One region of the Leisingera sp. genome, then DNA from elsewhere that is predicted to be linked to it. Evidence: riboswitches for the same ligand, from Rfam matches in the RefSeq annotation. Region 1 holds a riboswitch; the other holds the start of a gene.
What was found. A riboswitch is a leader RNA that binds a small molecule or an ion and turns the genes downstream of it on or off. The one in region 1 is predicted to bind cobalamin.
Positions count from the first base shown of each region.

Region 2: it holds a riboswitch for cobalamin, as region 1 does, so the genes downstream of both, AC4HIX_RS09375 (aromatic ring-hydroxylating oxygenase subunit alpha) here and AC4HIX_RS05720 (ABC transporter substrate-binding protein) in region 1, are expected to answer to the same signal.

Region 1 covers NZ_CEYXRG010000004.1:187,032-194,926, forward strand. The annotation lists gene AC4HIX_RS05695 (membrane dipeptidase) at 1-667, opposite strand, end outside; gene AC4HIX_RS05700 (aldehyde dehydrogenase family protein) at 849-2,294, opposite strand; gene AC4HIX_RS05705 (LysR family transcriptional regulator) at 2,400-3,287, shown strand; partial or broken gene AC4HIX_RS05710 (ABC transporter ATP-binding protein) at 3,615-4,125, opposite strand; gene AC4HIX_RS05715 (FecCD family ABC transporter permease) at 4,122-5,171, opposite strand; gene AC4HIX_RS05720 (ABC transporter substrate-binding protein) at 5,168-6,178, opposite strand; cobalamin riboswitch at 6,324-6,517, opposite strand; gene AC4HIX_RS05725 (succinylglutamate desuccinylase/aspartoacylase family protein) at 6,654-7,697, opposite strand.
Region 2 covers NZ_CEYXRG010000008.1:20,883-28,777, forward strand. The annotation lists gene AC4HIX_RS09355 (LysR family transcriptional regulator) at 1-525, opposite strand, end outside; gene AC4HIX_RS09360 (BCCT family transporter) at 645-2,303, shown strand; gene AC4HIX_RS09365 (ABC transporter substrate-binding protein) at 2,416-4,068, shown strand; gene AC4HIX_RS09370 (FAD-binding oxidoreductase) at 4,127-5,212, opposite strand; gene AC4HIX_RS09375 (aromatic ring-hydroxylating oxygenase subunit alpha) at 5,217-6,452, opposite strand; cobalamin riboswitch at 6,559-6,759, opposite strand; gene AC4HIX_RS09380 (alcohol dehydrogenase family protein) at 7,079-7,895, shown strand, end outside.

The DNA.
Region 1 (7,895 bases):
AGAAGCTCTGCAGGGTGCAGTCGGACTTGTCCTTCAGATGGTGCGGATAGACCGAGAAACCCAGCATGCCGCCGTGGCCGGTGACTGCGCGCAGCACATCGTCCTTCTTGTTGCGCAGGGCCGGCGACCACTCATGCGGGTTGGCATGGGTGATGGCGATCGGGCGGGTGGAGATCTCCGCCGCCTCGATGGTGGAGCGGTCGGCAGAGTGGCTCATGTCCACAACCAGGCCGACCCGGTTCATCTCCTTGATCACCTGGCGCCCCATGCGGGTGATGCCGGGATCTTCGGCCTCGTAGCAGCCGGTCGCCAGCAGCGACTGGTTGTTGTAGGTGAGCTGCATGAAACGCGCACCCAGGGTGTGCAGGATTTCGACCAGGCCGATATCGTCTTCCATCGGCGAGGGGTTCTGAAAGCCGAAGAACACCGCGGTGCGCCCCGTTTCGCGGGCCTTGTCGATGTCCGAGGCCCACTGCCCCTTCATGATCAGGTCCGGGTACTGCTCGAACCAGCGGTTCCACTTCTCGAAGTTCAGAACCGTTTCGCGGAAGTTCTCGTGATAGGCAATGGTGACATGGATCGCGTCCACGTTGCCCTCGCGCAGCTGGCGGAAAATCTTTTCCGACCAGTTGGCATATTGCAGGCAGTCGATACGGTATCCGGTCATTAGTTTTCTCCTCCGGATCGCTTGCGATCCGGTTCGCGCCCGACCCCGCCCCCCAGGGCGGGCGCGAAATGGTGGCACCGTTGGGGCAGAAAGTGACGTTTGTTCGCAAAGGCGGCACCATCGCAGATCTCAGCGCGCCCACCCTCGGGGCCGGGCGCGAACCTGCCGTGCCGTCCCTGCATCAGACCGGCTTGCCGGCGCTGATGTAGGCGGTCTTGACGGTGGTGTAGAATTCCGCCGCCGCCTTGCCCTGCTCGCGCGGGCCATAGGAGCTGTCGCCGCGGCCGCCGAAGGGCACGTGGTAGTCGGTGCCTGCGGTCGGCAGGTTGACGGTGACAACACCGGTGCGCGCGTTGCGGCGGAAGTGGGTGGCGCGGGCCAGCGACTGGGTGACGATGCCCGAGGTCAGGCCGAAGTTGGTGTCGTTCACCACAGACAGCGCTTCGTCATAGCTGCCGACCTTGATCACGCTGGTCAGCGGCGCGAACATTTCCTCGCGGTTGATGCGCATATCATTGGTGGTGTTCAGGAACACGCCGGGGGACATGTAGAAGCCCTCGTGCGGCATCTCCAGACGCTGGCCGCCGCAGGCCAGTTCCGCGCCTTCGGAGGTGCCCAGATCGACATAGGCCAGGTTCTCATTCAGCTGCTGTTCGCTGACCACCGGGCCCATCTGCACGCCCGCTTCCAGCGCGTGGCCCACTTTCATCGCCTGTGCGCCCGCCACCAGTTTCTCAACAAAGGCGTCGTGCACGGCAGCGTGGACCACGAGCCGGGAGGAAGCGGTGCACTTCTGGCCAGTGCCGCCAAACGCGCCGCCCAGCGCCAGGGTGACGGCGAGGTCCAGATCAGCGTCGTCCATGACGGCCAGCGCGTTCTTGGAGCCCATCTCCATCTGCACCTTGGTCAGGTTCTGGATGGCGGCGGCGGCGATGCCCTTGCCCACCGGCACCGAGCCGGTGAAGGAAATGGCGTTCACCTTGGGGCTTTCGACCAGGCGCTGGCCGATCGAGCGGCCGGAACCCATGACCAGCGAGAACAGGCCCTTGGGGATGTCCTGGCGCGCGATGATCTCAGTAAGGGCAACGGCCGAGGCGGGGGTGATGTTGGCGGGTTTCCAAACCACGGCATTGCCGTAGCAAAGCGCCGGCGCGATCTTCCAGGAAGCGGTTGCGGTCGGGAAGTTCCAGGGCGAGATGATGGCGACAACGCCCACCGCCTCGCGGCGCACGTCGACCTCGATGTCCGGGCGCACGGAGTCGGCGTTCTCACCGATCTGGCGCAGGCATTCGGCTGCGTAATAAGTGAAGAACTGGCCGGCGCGGTAAACTTCGCCCTTACCCTCAGCCAGCGGCTTGCCCTCTTCACGGCTGAGCAGTGTGCCCAGCTCCTCGGCGCGGGCCATCAGCTCATTGCCGATGTTCATCAGCACCGCCTGCTTGCGCTCCAGCCCGTAAGCCGCCCACTCGGCCTGCGCCTTCTGCGCCTGATCCAGGGTCGCTTCCAGCTGATCGGCGCTGGCCTGGGCGAACATGCCTACCAGATCGCTCAGATCCGAAGGGTTGCGGTTTTCGATTTCGCTTTCGCCCGCCAGCCATTCGCCGGCAATCAGGTTCAGTTTGGTCACGGAGAAGCCCCAGATGCTGAATTTCAGGTTTGCGGCAGGATGGACTTCTCCGCCAGCATCAGTCAAACTCAATAAACTGAACATAACTTCATGATTTCTGAAGCCATGGCCCTGAAGATAGAAATGCTGCGTGCCTTCTGCACAGTGGCGCAGACCGGAAACCTGTCAGAAGCGGCAACCCGGATGGGCCGCACCCAGTCTGCCATTTCAATGACGCTCAAGCAGATGGAAGATCATCTGGGCAAGAAGCTGTTCGAAGGGGAGCGCAAGAACCAGCTGTCACCGCTGGGGGAGCAAGTCTTTGAGCTGGCCCAGAAACAGGTGCGCCGGTTCGATCAGACGGTACAGGCCATTGAGATGGCGGCTGAGGCCATTCACGGGCTGATCCGCATCGTCTCGGTGCCCTCCGTGGCGGCGCTGGTCTTTCCGTCAGTGCTGGAGCATATGACCGCCCGCCACCCGGGCTTGAAAATCGAGCTGCGCGATACCGACACCCAGCAGGTTCTGGACGCATTGGCCGAAGGCAAGGCGGACATCGGCATCGCGTCCGGCTATCATCCGCTGAACGGGGTCAAGGCGGTGCCTCTGTTCGAGGACCGTTTCGGCCTCGTCTGTTCCACCAGCCACCCGCTGATTCTGCAGGACGCCCGTCCCGCCATCGCTGATATCGCCGGCCCTGGCTTTGTGCGTAATGCCCTGTGCGAACTGATCCGCAACGAACGCTTTGCCGAGGCCATCAGCACGGCCGATGTGACGATTCACAACACCCACTCGCTGATCACCATGGTCCGGACGGGCAAATGGGTGACGGTGCTGCCGCAAACAGTTGCGCGTTTCATGCCGGAAACAACCGCCTTCCGTCCCATCGCTGATTTGCCTGACAAACGGGAGGTCTACCTCTATCAGCGCGAACGCTCCCGCTTCGCGGGGCTGACTGCGGAATGCAGCGCCTTTATCCAGTCTTGTGACCTGTCCGCGGATCTGCCGGGGTAACGGAAACGGCGCGACGCCGGCGCTGCGGCTTTCCGTCAGGAAGACCGGCAACGGCGGGAGCGTTTCGCCGCCCGCCTCAGGCCAGGTGAAAGGACAGGTGCGGCGCACTGCCCTCCGCATCCCGGACCTGCCGGGCCGTGATCCCGAAAACGTCAGATACCGTTTCCGGTGTCAGCGCCTGCTGCGGTGTTCCCGATGCCACCAAGCGCCCGCCCGACAGCACCGCAACCCGGTCGCAGGTCAGCGCCTGGTTCAGATCATGCAGCGCCACCACGGCGGTCACCTGCAGATTGCGGATGCAGTGCAGGATCGACAGCTGGTGGTGGATGTCCAGATGGTTGGTCGGCTCATCCAGCAGCAGCAGCCCCGGCTGCTGGGCCAGCGCCCGCGCGATATGCAGCCGCTGCCGCTCTCCGCCGGAGAGCGTCGCCCATTCCCGCTTGGCGAACCCCTCCATTTCCACCGTCTTCAACGCCTTGTCCACTTGCCGGGTGTCTTCCCCGCTCCAGGGCCGCAGCGCCGACAGCCAGGGGGTGCGGCCCAGCTCTACCACTGAACGCGCCGTGATACGTTCGGCGGTGTCGGCCTGCTGCTCGACTATGGCGATCCGCTGGGCAATTTCCCGGCGCGACAGCCGCGCCAGCGGCTGCTCCGCCAGCAGCACTTCGCCTTGCGAGGGCCGGGCCAGTCCCGCCAGCAACCGCATCAGCGTTGATTTGCCGGAGCCGTTCGGACCGACCAGCGCCAGCGTCTCACCCGGCTGCACCGCCAGAGACACGTCCGACAGCAGCGCCTTGCCGCGCACGGAGAAGGATAGGCTGCGGGCTTCGATCCTCATCGCGCCGTCCTCTGCCCGCGCACCAGGATGATGGCAAAGGCCGGCGCTCCGATCAGCGCGGTGACCACGCCGATGGGCAGCACCTGGCCGGGGATGATGACACGGGACACGATGTCGGCGCCGATCAGGAACACCGCCCCCGTCAGCGCCGCGGCCGGCATCAGCCGGCGGTGGCCGGGGCCAACCAGGAACCGCGCCGCATGGGGGATCACCAGGCCGACAAAGCCGATGGAGCCGACAATCGACACCATCACCGCGGTCATCAGCGCGGTGGCAAAGATCAGCACCACCTGCACCCGCCGCACCGGGATGCCCAGCGCCGCGGCGGAATCGGTGCCAAAGGTGAAGGCATCCAGTGCCCGCGCGTGAAACCGGCAAATCATCCAGCCGGCCAGCGCCAGCGGCACCGCCAGCCACACATCCGGCCAGCGCACGCCGCTGAGGTTGCCCATCAGCCAGAACATGATGCCGCGCGCCTGATCCGCATTGGCAGATTTGGCGATAATGAAGGCAGTCAGCGCGTTAAAGAGCTGCGAGCCGGCAATGCCCGCCAGCACGATCTGCGCCGCCGCCGCACGGCTGCTGCCCGCCCCGGCGGCGCGCGCCAGAATGGCGACAAAGCCAAAGGCCAGAAGCGCCCCGTTGAAAGCACCAAAGGACAGCGACAGCGCACCGCCGCCCAACCCTGCAATCGTGACCGCCACCGCCCCGGTCGAGGCGCCGGCGGAAATGCCAAGGATGTACGGATCTGCCAGCGCATTGCGCAGCAGCGCCTGCAGCACCACACCGGTCACCGCCAGCGCCGCGCCGCAGGCCCCGGCCACCAGTGCCCGCGGCAGCCGGTAGCTCCAGATGATGCCCTGATCCACCGGGTCCACCGGCAGCCCCGCCCCGGCCAGCTTGTTGACCAGAACGGACAGGACAAGGTCAGGCGCAATCGAGGTCTCACCGATCATTGCGCCTGCCAGAACCGCCGCAGCCAGCACCGGCAGCGCCAGGCAAGCGCCCCGGACGCCGTGCCATGCAAGTGCGGCGGCTGCGCTCATCCGCCGTTGCCGATCGCGCTGAGCTCAGCGGCCAGGTCTTCCAGCGCCGGGATGGCGCGGATGGTGGCATCCATCGCCTGGGCGTCCATCACCACGATACGGTTGTTCTTGACCGCGTCCATCTGGCTGGCGACCGGGTCGGTGCGCAGGAATTCCAGTTTTTTCTCATAATCGTCGGCAGCAAAGCGGCGGCGGTCCATGCGGGCGATCACGATCACCGTCGGATTGGCCTTGGCGATGGTTTCCCAGCCGACGGTCGGCCATTCCTCGTCGGTCTCGATGACATTGCGCAGGCCCAGCTGCTGCATCATGTAGCCCGGCGCGCCTTTCTGGCCGGCCACAAACGGATCGCTCTCCAGCTCAGGCGAGGAGAACCAGAACACGGCGGAGGCATCCTCCAGCGCAACCTCTTGCGCCTTGGCAACGGCCGCAGCCTCACGCGTCTTGTAGTCGGCGACCAGCTCAGCGCCCTTTTCGGCCTCGCCGAAGATCGCTGCCAGCTCCTCGATCCCCTGATACAGGCTTTCGGTGGTGAACATCTGCGTGCGGGTGCCGTCGCCGCCGGTGGTGTTGTCCTTGCCTGCGCAATCGGCGGGCATCACATAGGTCGGGATGCCCAGGTCATGGAACTGCTCGCGCTTGGCGACCACGCCCTCGGGGCCGACGTGCCACTCGTACTGCGCTGCAACCAGGCCCGGGCGTTTGGCCACCACACTTTCAAAGCTTGGGTCGTTGTCGGCCAGCCGTTCGACCTTGGCGTTCACGTCCGCGTATTCCGGCAGAACATCGTTGAACCAGACCGAAGTGCCCAGCACCTTATCCCCCAGCCCAAGCGCATAGAGCACTTCCGTGGCCGCCTGGCCAACCGTGACGGAAGACGCCGCAGGTGCTTCGAAGGTGACGGTCTGGCCGCAGTTCTCGATGGTCAGTGGAAAGCTCTCGCTGGCGGCCGCGGCCTGGGCCGCGACGGTGAAGGAAAGGCCGATCAGGCCGGAACGCAGAAACATGATTTTCGATCTCCATGTGTCAATGACCGGAGAACGGGTGAAAGGGCATTGACCGGCAGTGCGGAGGGCCTGAGCCCTTCCTCTGCGCCGCCTGAAAGCAGCAGCGCGGTCTGCCGGCAACCTCCCCGGACAACCCCGTCCGGTGTGCTTCGGTTTCATACCGGCAGGTCTCCTGACTGGCGGGTCATCGTCTGGGCCGCCTTCCCGGACCGCTGGGATCCAGTGACGCGATGGCTCAGCACTCGCCGCCTACAGTTGCGGGGGCAGTTCCGGTTGGTGCCCGGCAGGCACCGCGGATTCCCTCTTAGCCCTTGCGGGACCGGTAAAGCGCGCGTAGCGCATCACTTTGGTTGCGGCAAGAAAAAGTTGCTGCCGCTGCGGAAATCCTCGGCAAAAGGTGCGCCTGCCAAAGGCTGCGGCAACCGCGTGTTGAGCAGCCGGACCCATTGGCAAGTGCTGGCCCCCATGTTGCCGTTCAGAGAATTTCATCCTCGTCGAACATCGGGTCGTCCTCCAGCTGGGCGCTCAGGTCCTCCACCGAATCCTCCGCCTTCTCGACGGAGCGGACCCTGCCGAGGTGGAACACGGCATCGCCCTCGTTCACGATGGGCATTACCGCACGCCCGACGATCAGCCCGTCGAAAGGCGCCAGGATCTCCTCGTCATGCTCACCGAACGGGTCGGACACCGAGCCCATCAGCTCCCCTTCCCGGACCAGTTCGCCATCGTCCTTGTACACCCGCAGAAGCCCGCCCATCGGCGCCCGCAGCCATTTGCTGGAGACGCAGAACTGCGGCTGCGACTTGGGCTTGGATATGCCCTTGGCCGGGACCATTCCCATGTGCCGCAGCACCCGCAGGATACCCGCCAGCCCGGCACGGATCGACAGTTCGTCAAAGCGCAGGCCCTCGCCCGCCTCATACAGAAGCACATCCTTGCCCGTCTCCTTGGCCGCGCCGCGCAGCGAGCCGTCGCGCAGCGGCGACTGCATCACGATCGGGGCGCCAAAGACGCCGGCAAGCTCGCGGGTGCTGGGATTATCGGGCGAGATGCGGATTTGCGGATAGTTGGTCCGGTGGATTGCTGCCGAATGCAGGTCGATACCGAGGTCCGAACGGGCCACCACCTCTGTCATGAAAAGATGCGCCAGACGCGAAGCCAGCGAACCATGCTCGCTGCCGGGAAACACCCGGTTGAGGTCGCGCCTGTCGGGCAGATAGCGGGAGTGGTTTATGAAGCCGAAGGCGTTGACGATCGGCACCGCAATCAGCGTGCCCTTGAGCGTCGTCAGGTTCGGCGCCCGCAGCAGCCGCCGGATGATCTCCACGCCGATCACCTCGTCTCCGTGCACGCCGCCGCTGACAAACACCGTCGGCCCGTCCTGGCGGCCATGCACAACATGCGCCGACATCGTGACCGGCGTGTGGTCGGACAGAACGCTGACCGGCAGGTCAACCGTCAGCCGTGAGCCCGGCGCCACCTTGGCGTGGCCGATGGTGAAATGCTGCCTTGCCTTCATACTGCCCCCTTGATTTGAACGGCCCCGGTCCTGAGACCTTTGCGGGTGAAAGGTTTGACACTGCCCGCCTGCTTGGCAAGTCTCATCTGAAATCCTTTCCTGTCTCTTGCGCAACTGCCCGTGGCGAGAGTGGACGCAGGTAAGCCGCCTGCAATCCTGCCCCCTCGGCCGAATGCCACGTGCGCAGGCTGCTGCTCC
Region 2 (7,895 bases), on a different contig from region 1:
TGCGCCGACCCGCTCCTGCAGCAGCATCACATCGCCGTCCCCCATACTGCTGCGCGGGCCGACGTGGATCTTGATATCGCAATCCTCGCCATAGTCGTCCGGCGGCACCTGGCTGGCCAGGATCTGGATCTCGATCTCATCACCCAGCTCCGCCCGCAGATGCGACAGCCGCGGCAAGAGCCAGAAGCTGGAAAACGCAAAATCCGCTGAAACCCGCACCCTGGGCCGCGACTTGCGTTCCAGCAGAGATGACACGGAATTGCCCATTTGCGTCATCGCCGGGCGCACAACATTGAGCAGCCGCACCCCCTCGTTGGTCAGCGACACCCCGCGGTGCCCGCGGCGGAACAGGGCAATGCCCAATTCGGTCTCAAGCCCCTTGATTTTCTGCGAAACCGCCGACTGCGTCAGCCCCAGCGCCTCTGCCGCGCCGGTGAAATTGCCATGCCGCGCCACCAGGTCGAAGGTGTGCAGCGCGACCAGGTTGTAGCTCAGCTTCCTATTAATGCTGCTAATGTCATCCATAAATAATTGCCTACTGCAAAAGGCAGAATTTTTGTAACAGAAAATGCCCTGCGTAAGTTCTGCTAAGGCCGCAGCCCCGGCGGCATCAACCGGCAGAGCAAGGGAAACAGGGATACTCTATGTCAATCAAACCTCCTTTGACGGATCTGCCGATCGGCACATCCGACCGCGGCTTTTACCGGGGCTTCAGCCAGATCGTCACCATCTCCTCCAAGCTGATGATCGGCGGGCTGGTGGTCTGGGCCATCGCTTTCCCGGAACAGTCGGGCGCGGTGCTGAATTCGATCAACGGCTTCATCCTCGCCTCCTTCGGGGCCTGGTACATCTGGACCGTGGCGCTGTTCGTGCTGTGCTGCGCAGCACTTGCAATCTGGCCCACCGCCGGACGCCTCAAGCTGGGGCAGCACGGCGACCAGCCCGAATTCTCCAACTTCTCCTGGTTCTCGATGATGTTCGGCGCAGGCATCGGGGTCGGCATGCTGACCTGGGCGGTGGCAGAGCCGATCTATCACTGGAACAACAACCCGGAAGTCATCCAGGGCCTCACCAACGGCGGCACCGCGGACAATATCCGCATGGCCTACAAGTGGTCCTTCCTGCACTGGGGACTTGGCGCCTGGGCCTGTTATGCCATTGCCGGGCTGGCGCTTGGCTTCTTCAGCTACCGCCGCGGCCTGCCGCTGACCATGCGCTCCTCGCTGACACCGCTGTTCGGCGCGCGGCTCTCCGGCTCCATCGGCCATACCGTCGATATCGTCGCCGTGGTCGCCACCATCCTCGGCGTCGCACAAACGCTGGGGTTCGGGGTTGAACAGTTTGTCTCCGGCCTCACCCGCATCGGTATCGGCGGGCTGACCAACGAGGGCGGCACCGCCAACACCACCGGCGTCATCGTGGCGATTCTGGTGATCATGCTGGCCTCCACTGCCTCGGCGTTGTCGGGTGTGGGCAAGGGCATCAAGTGGCTCTCCAACATCAACATGGTGCTCAGCATTGCGCTTTTGAGTTTCTTCCTGCTGTTCGGCTCCACCTTCTTTGGCCTGCAGGCGCTGCTGGTCGGCCTGTGGGACTACCTGGTCGCCATGCCCGACATGCTGTTCCGGGTTTGGACCGGCGACGGCAACCCGGACAGCGTCGCCTCCAAGCTCGAAGGCTGGCAGGGCGGCTGGTCGGTGTTCTATTGGGCCTGGTGGATTGCCTTCGCGCCCTTCGTCGGCCTGTTCCTCGCCCGCATCTCCAAGGGCCGCACCATCCGCGAGTTCGTGCTGGGCGCGATGATCGTGCCGTCGCTGATGTGCTTTGTCTGGTTCACCTGGGCCGGCGGCACCGCCATCGACCTGGAGCTGCACGGCGGCGCAGGCGGCCGGATCAGCTCAGCCCCCGATGGCGACAAGATCTTTGCCATGGTGCAGTACATGCTGTCGCCCTGGCTGGGCTGGGCGATGTCGGTGATGATCGTGATCCTGCTGATGACCTACCTGGTGACCACGGCGGACAGCGCGGTGCTGATCGTCAACACCATCAATGCCGCCGGCGACGAAGGCCCCAAGGCCCGCCCGCACATCGTCTTCTGGGGCGTGGCGCTGGGTGCAGTGGTGACGGCGCTGTTGCTGGTCGGCGGCCTCAAGGCGATCCAGACCGCGATGGTGATCGGCGCCCTGCCGTTTTCACTGGTGATGGTGCTGCAATGCGCCGCTCTGGTGAAGGCGATTTACAACGACGGCCGCCGCGAGCAGGCAGGCCTGGCCACCACCGTCACCCAGGAACCGGCGGAATAAGGATCTCCCCGGGCGGATGGCTGCGGACGGGCAGCGCAGCCATTCGCCACTTTACAAGCTCCGCCGCTCCTTCATGCTAGGGGCGGACGCCTTCAACCAAAGGACCATAAAAATGACCAAATACTACAACAGGGACTCTCTCCACCCCGCGGTGCGGATGCATGCGGAGGAAGTTGCACAACACAAGCTGGACCGGCGCGAGTTCCTGAGCCGCGCAACCGCGCTGGGGGTGACCGCCTCTGCCGCCTACGGCATGATCGGCCTCAGCCAGCCGGTGCAAGCGGCGGCCAATGCCCAGGAAGGCGGCACCATCCGCATCCAGCAGGTTGTGCGCGCGCTGCTCGACCCGCCACTGTTCAACTGGCCGCAGCTGGGCAACCTGGTGCGCGGCTACATGGAATACCTGGTGCAGTACAACGCCGACGGCACCTTTGAACCCCGCCTGCTGGAAAGCTGGGAGGTCAACGAGGACGCCACCGAATACCTGCTGCACATCCGCCCCGGGGTGCACTGGAACGACGGCCGCGGCACCCTGACGGCCAAGGACGTGGCCTACAACTTTGCCCGCTGGTGCGACGGCAAATGGGAAGGCAACTCGATGGCCGCCCGCATGGGATCGCTGCAGAACGAGGCCGGCGACGGCCCCGCCGAGGGCGCGCTGGAGGTGGTGGACGAGCTGACCCTCAAGGTGAAGCTCACCCGCCCCGATATCACCATCATCCCGGCGGTGACCGAATACCCCGCCGCCATCGTGCCGGACGGCTGGTCCGGCGATCCGGGCGCCGACCCGATCGGCACCGGCCCCTACAGGCTGGTCGAATACGAGGTCGGTGTTAAGGCGGTGCTGGAAAAGGACCCGGATCACCAGTGGTGGGGCGAAGGCGCCCATCTCGACCGGATCGAGTTCATTGACTTCGGCACCGACGGCGCCACCCACCTGTCGGCAGCGGAATCCGAAGAAATCGACATGACCTACGAAACCGTGGGCGAATACGTCGACATCTTCACCTCCATCGGCTGGAACGTCAGCGAGTCGGTCTCGGCCAACACCCTGGTCCTGCGCACCAACCGCGACGCCGAGGTGGACGGGATGCAACCTTATGCCGACGCCCGCGTCCGCCGCGCCCTGGCACTGGCCTGCGACAACGCGGTGCTGCTGGAACTCGGCTATGACGGCCGCGGCACCCTGGCGGAAAACCACCATGTCTGCCCGATCCACCCGGAATACGCCGACATCGGCGCGCCGGTGCGCGATGCAGAGGCCGCGCGCCAGCTGATGGAAGAGGCCGGGATGCTCGACTTCGAGCATGAACTGATTTCCATCGACGACGACTGGCGCCGCAACACCACGGATGCGCTGGCGGCGCAGATGCGGGACGCGGGGCTGAAGGTCAAACGCACCGTGCTGCCCGGCAACACCTTCTGGAACGACTGGGACAAGTACCCGTTCAGCTCCACCGACTGGGGCCACCGCCCGCTGGGCGTGCAGGTGCTGACGCTGGCCTACAAGACCGGCGTCGCCTGGAATGAAACCGGGCTGGCCAGCGCTGAGTTCGATTCCATGCTGGAAACCGCCTCAGCCATTGCCGACGCCGACACCCGCCGCGGGCACATGGAAGGCATCGAAAAATTCATGCGCGAGGATGGCACCATCATCCAGCCCTACTGGCGTTCGCTTTACCGCCACGCCCGCCCGGGTGTGATCGGCGCCGAAAGCCACCCGATCAACGAAATCCACGTGCACAAGCTGGCGCTGGAAGCCTGATCAGGGGCTGAAAGAAGAAAAGGGCGCGCGCCACACCGGCACGCGCCCTTCTTTATGGTCAAATCTCGACCTCAACCCGGCCAATCGGGTTGGAGCAGCAGGCCAGGATGTACCCCGCCTCCACGTCTTCCTCCGAGATGCCGCCGTTGTGGACCATATGCACCTCGCCCGCGGTCTTCTTGACCTTGCAGGTGCCGCAGATGCCGAAGGTGCAGCCCGACGGGATGTTGAGGCCCGACGCCTTGGCCACAGCCAGCACCGTATCGGTCTCGGTGCAGTTTGCAGTGACGCCCGACGCGGCAAAGGTGATCTCGGCGGCGGCGGTTTCCTCGGGAACCACATCGTCCAGCTCCGGCGCATCGGCCTCGGTCTCCACCGGCGCGCCAAAGCTTTCTTGGTTGTAGTTCTCCATGTCAAAGCCCAAGCCGTTCAGCATGTCGCGCACGGCTTGCATGAACGGATCCGGCCCGCAGCAGTAGACCTCGCGCTCCAGGTAGTCGCCGGCGATGATCCCCAGCATGATCTGGTTCAGCTGGCCGCGGTAGCCGGTCCAGACCTGATAGGGATCGTCCTCTTCCACCACGAAATGCAGCTTGATGCCGGGCACCCGCGCCGCCATGCCTTCCAGCTGGCGCCGCGCGATGATCTCGCTGGGCCGCTTGGCGCAGTTGATGAAGCAGACGTCGGGCGATTGGCCGCGGTCGAACAGGTACTGTGTCATCGACAGGCTGGGCGTGATGCCGGAGCCTGCGGAGATGAACAGGAACTTGCCGTTCGGCCGTTTCGGCAGAGTGAACACCCCCGCAGGGCCAGAGGCCTTGAGGAACATGCCCGGACGCAGGTTGTCCAGCATCCAGCGGGTGCCGATGCTGTCGGCCTGCGCCTTGACTGTGACCGAAATCGACAGCGGCCGCGACGGCGAGGAGCTGATGGTGTAGGTTCGCCAGACGGTTTCGCCCGGCACCGGCAGCTCCAGCGTCAGGAACTGGCCCGGCTGGTATTTGAACCACGCGCCGGACGGCGCGCGGAAGCTGAAGGTGGCGGTGTTCGGCGCCTCCGGTACCACAGAGACGCATTCCAGCATCTCGTCGTCCTTCCACGCCAGGGTCTCGTCCAGCGTCTCGAAGTTTGCCTGCAGTCCCATGCCGTTACTCCGCCGCGATCAGGTGGCGGCCGGTCAGCGCGCGGGTCAGGTGCTCGGCATACCAGTTGGAGAACTGGATGACGCCGCTTTCCTGCACTTCCGAGTACGGGCCGGGCTCATAAGCGGGCGAGTTGATGCCCTGCTGATTGTCCTCCACCACGATACGGTCTTCGTCATTGGTCGCGACCCAGACCTCGGTCAGCCGCTTCAGGTCATAGTCCTGGCCCTCGACCGCATCCTTGTGCACCAGCCATTTGGTGGTGACTTCGGTCTCGGTCGGGCTGATCGGGGTCACCCGGAACACGATGGAATGATCCGGCAGGAAGTGGTTCCAGGTGGTCGGATAGTGGAATTTCAACAGCGTGCCCGCATCGGCAAAGGGCACCCGGCCCAGTTTCTTGGCCACAGCCGCCTTGCCGTCCATGGTATAGCTCTCGGCGCCCTCGTTCAGCGGCATCCGCGCCACGCGGTACTGGCCGCGCGCGTCGATCTGGAACTGCGACGGCACGCCCGCCGCCTCGATCCGGTCGAAATGCTTCTGCAGGTGCGGCGGGTTCTCGCCGCCTTCAATACCGGTCACCGACGGATCCTCCGGGAAGGTCCGGCACAGCGACGGGTGGTTGCCGCCGCAGTGATAGCACTCGCGGTTGTTCTCCCAGACCAGCTTCCAGTTGCCCTTCTCGATGATCGAGCTTTCATAGGCGACCTTGGCATTGGCCAGGTCATGCGGCTCCAGATAGGGACGCGCCACCTCAGCAAAAGCATCGAAATCCGGCGCTTCATCCGCCAGGCAGATGTAAATCAAACCCGCCAGATCGCGGCAGTGCACCGGCTTCAGCCCGTGCTTGGAGGCATCGAAATCCGGCCCCATGTCGCGCGCCCACAACAGCGAGCCGTCCAGCTCATAGGTCCACTGGTGGTAGGGGCAGACCAGTTTGGGCGAATTGCCTTTCTTCGCCTTGCAGACGACCGAGCCGCGGTGGCGGCAGGCATTGTGGAAGGCGCGCACCTGGCCATCGGTGCCGCGCACGATGATGACGTTGTAGGCGCCGACCTGATGGGTCACGAAATTGCCCGCCTTCGGGATCTCGCAGGCGGGAATGGCAAACAGCCACTCGCGATAGAAGATCTGCCGCATGTCCAGATCCAGAACGCCCGGATCGGTATAGAACGCCTGTTCCAGGGAATAGTTTTTCTGACGGGCCACCAGTTTGGCCAGAATCTCGCTGTCCTGAAGCATCTGCTTCTCTCCTTTGCCGCATCCCCGCGGCAGGTTGGCTTGGCTGCGGGCATGGAGAGAGAGATTGCAGGCCACGCGCCCGCAACCGCCCCGCCGCCGCCCGCGGTTGACGTTTTTTGGCAAGGCTGGTTTCCGGACTGTCCCGGGGCCATTCGGCGGCGGGGCCTGGCACCTTCCCGAAGCCATTGGCTTCAGTGGTTTTTTGCCATGCCTTGCCCGGGGTCACCGTTGCGGGGGCAGTGCCGGAGTTTCACCAGCTTCCCAATTCTCTGCCCCGAAAGGCGGCACCTTGCTGAGGCGGAAATTGCCCTAATCCCGGCCCGCAAGCGGAGACAAATCCGACCCGCCGAAACCGGAAAAAGACATGCATGTTTGGGGGGGCCGGCGGGACAGGGATGTCCAGAATCTCAAACCGGCATCCGCCAGCCTGTTTGCGGCAAGGCGCTGATCTTTGGTGTATTTCCCCTCGACCCAGACACAAGGACCGATTCGCGGGGCGGTGGCCAGCAGGCAGGCCGGGCTGCGCCGCCGGATTCCGCCCTTGCCGCCGCCCCCGCCCTGCGGGCAATAATTGCGCCAAATTCCAAGACCTTTCACCAACCCCGCGTGATCAGAAAAGGCCGCCCATGCCCGGACCCAAAACAGACAGCAGCGTTAAAACCATGATGGCCGTCGTGACCACCGGAAACGGCGGCTATGACAAGCTTGAATACAAAGCCGTGCCGATCCCGGAGCCCGCAGAGGGGGAGCTTTTGCTGCGGGTCCTCGCAGCCGGGGTAAACAACACCGAAATCAACACCCGGCTCGGGTGGTATTCCTCCAGCGTGACAACGGACACCGCCGCGGCCGCCGGCCATCAGGAGACCCATGCCGAGCAAAAGGCCGACGGCGGCTGGAACAAGGCAACCCCCTTCCCCCTGATCCAGGGCACCGATTGCTGCGGCGAGGTTGTCGCCGCCGGCCCAGGCGCCAGCCAGACCCTGACCGGCAAGCGGGTTCTGGTGCGGCCCTGCATGCGCCCCAATGGCTACGGTGTGATGGACAACGTCTGGATGGCCTCGGACTTCGACGGCGCCTTTGCCCAGTACGTCAAAGTCCCCGCCTCCGAGGTGTTCCCCGTGGACTGCGCCTGGTCGGACGAAGAGCTGGCAACGATCCCATGCGCCTACGGCACGTCCGAGAACATGCTGCACCGCGCAGACGTCCGCGCAGGCGAACTGGTGCTTGTGACCGGTGCCTCCGGCGGTGTCGGCTCCGCCACAGTGCAGCTGGCCAAACGCCGCGGCGCCCGGGTGGCGGCAATCACCAGCCAGGGCAAGATGGATCAGCTGCGGGAGCTAGGTGCGGATATCGTTCTGGACCGCGGCAGCAATCTGCTGGCGGAGCTGGGCGGGGAAAGCGTGGACGTGGTCGTCGACAACGTCGCGGGGGCCGGCTTCCCGC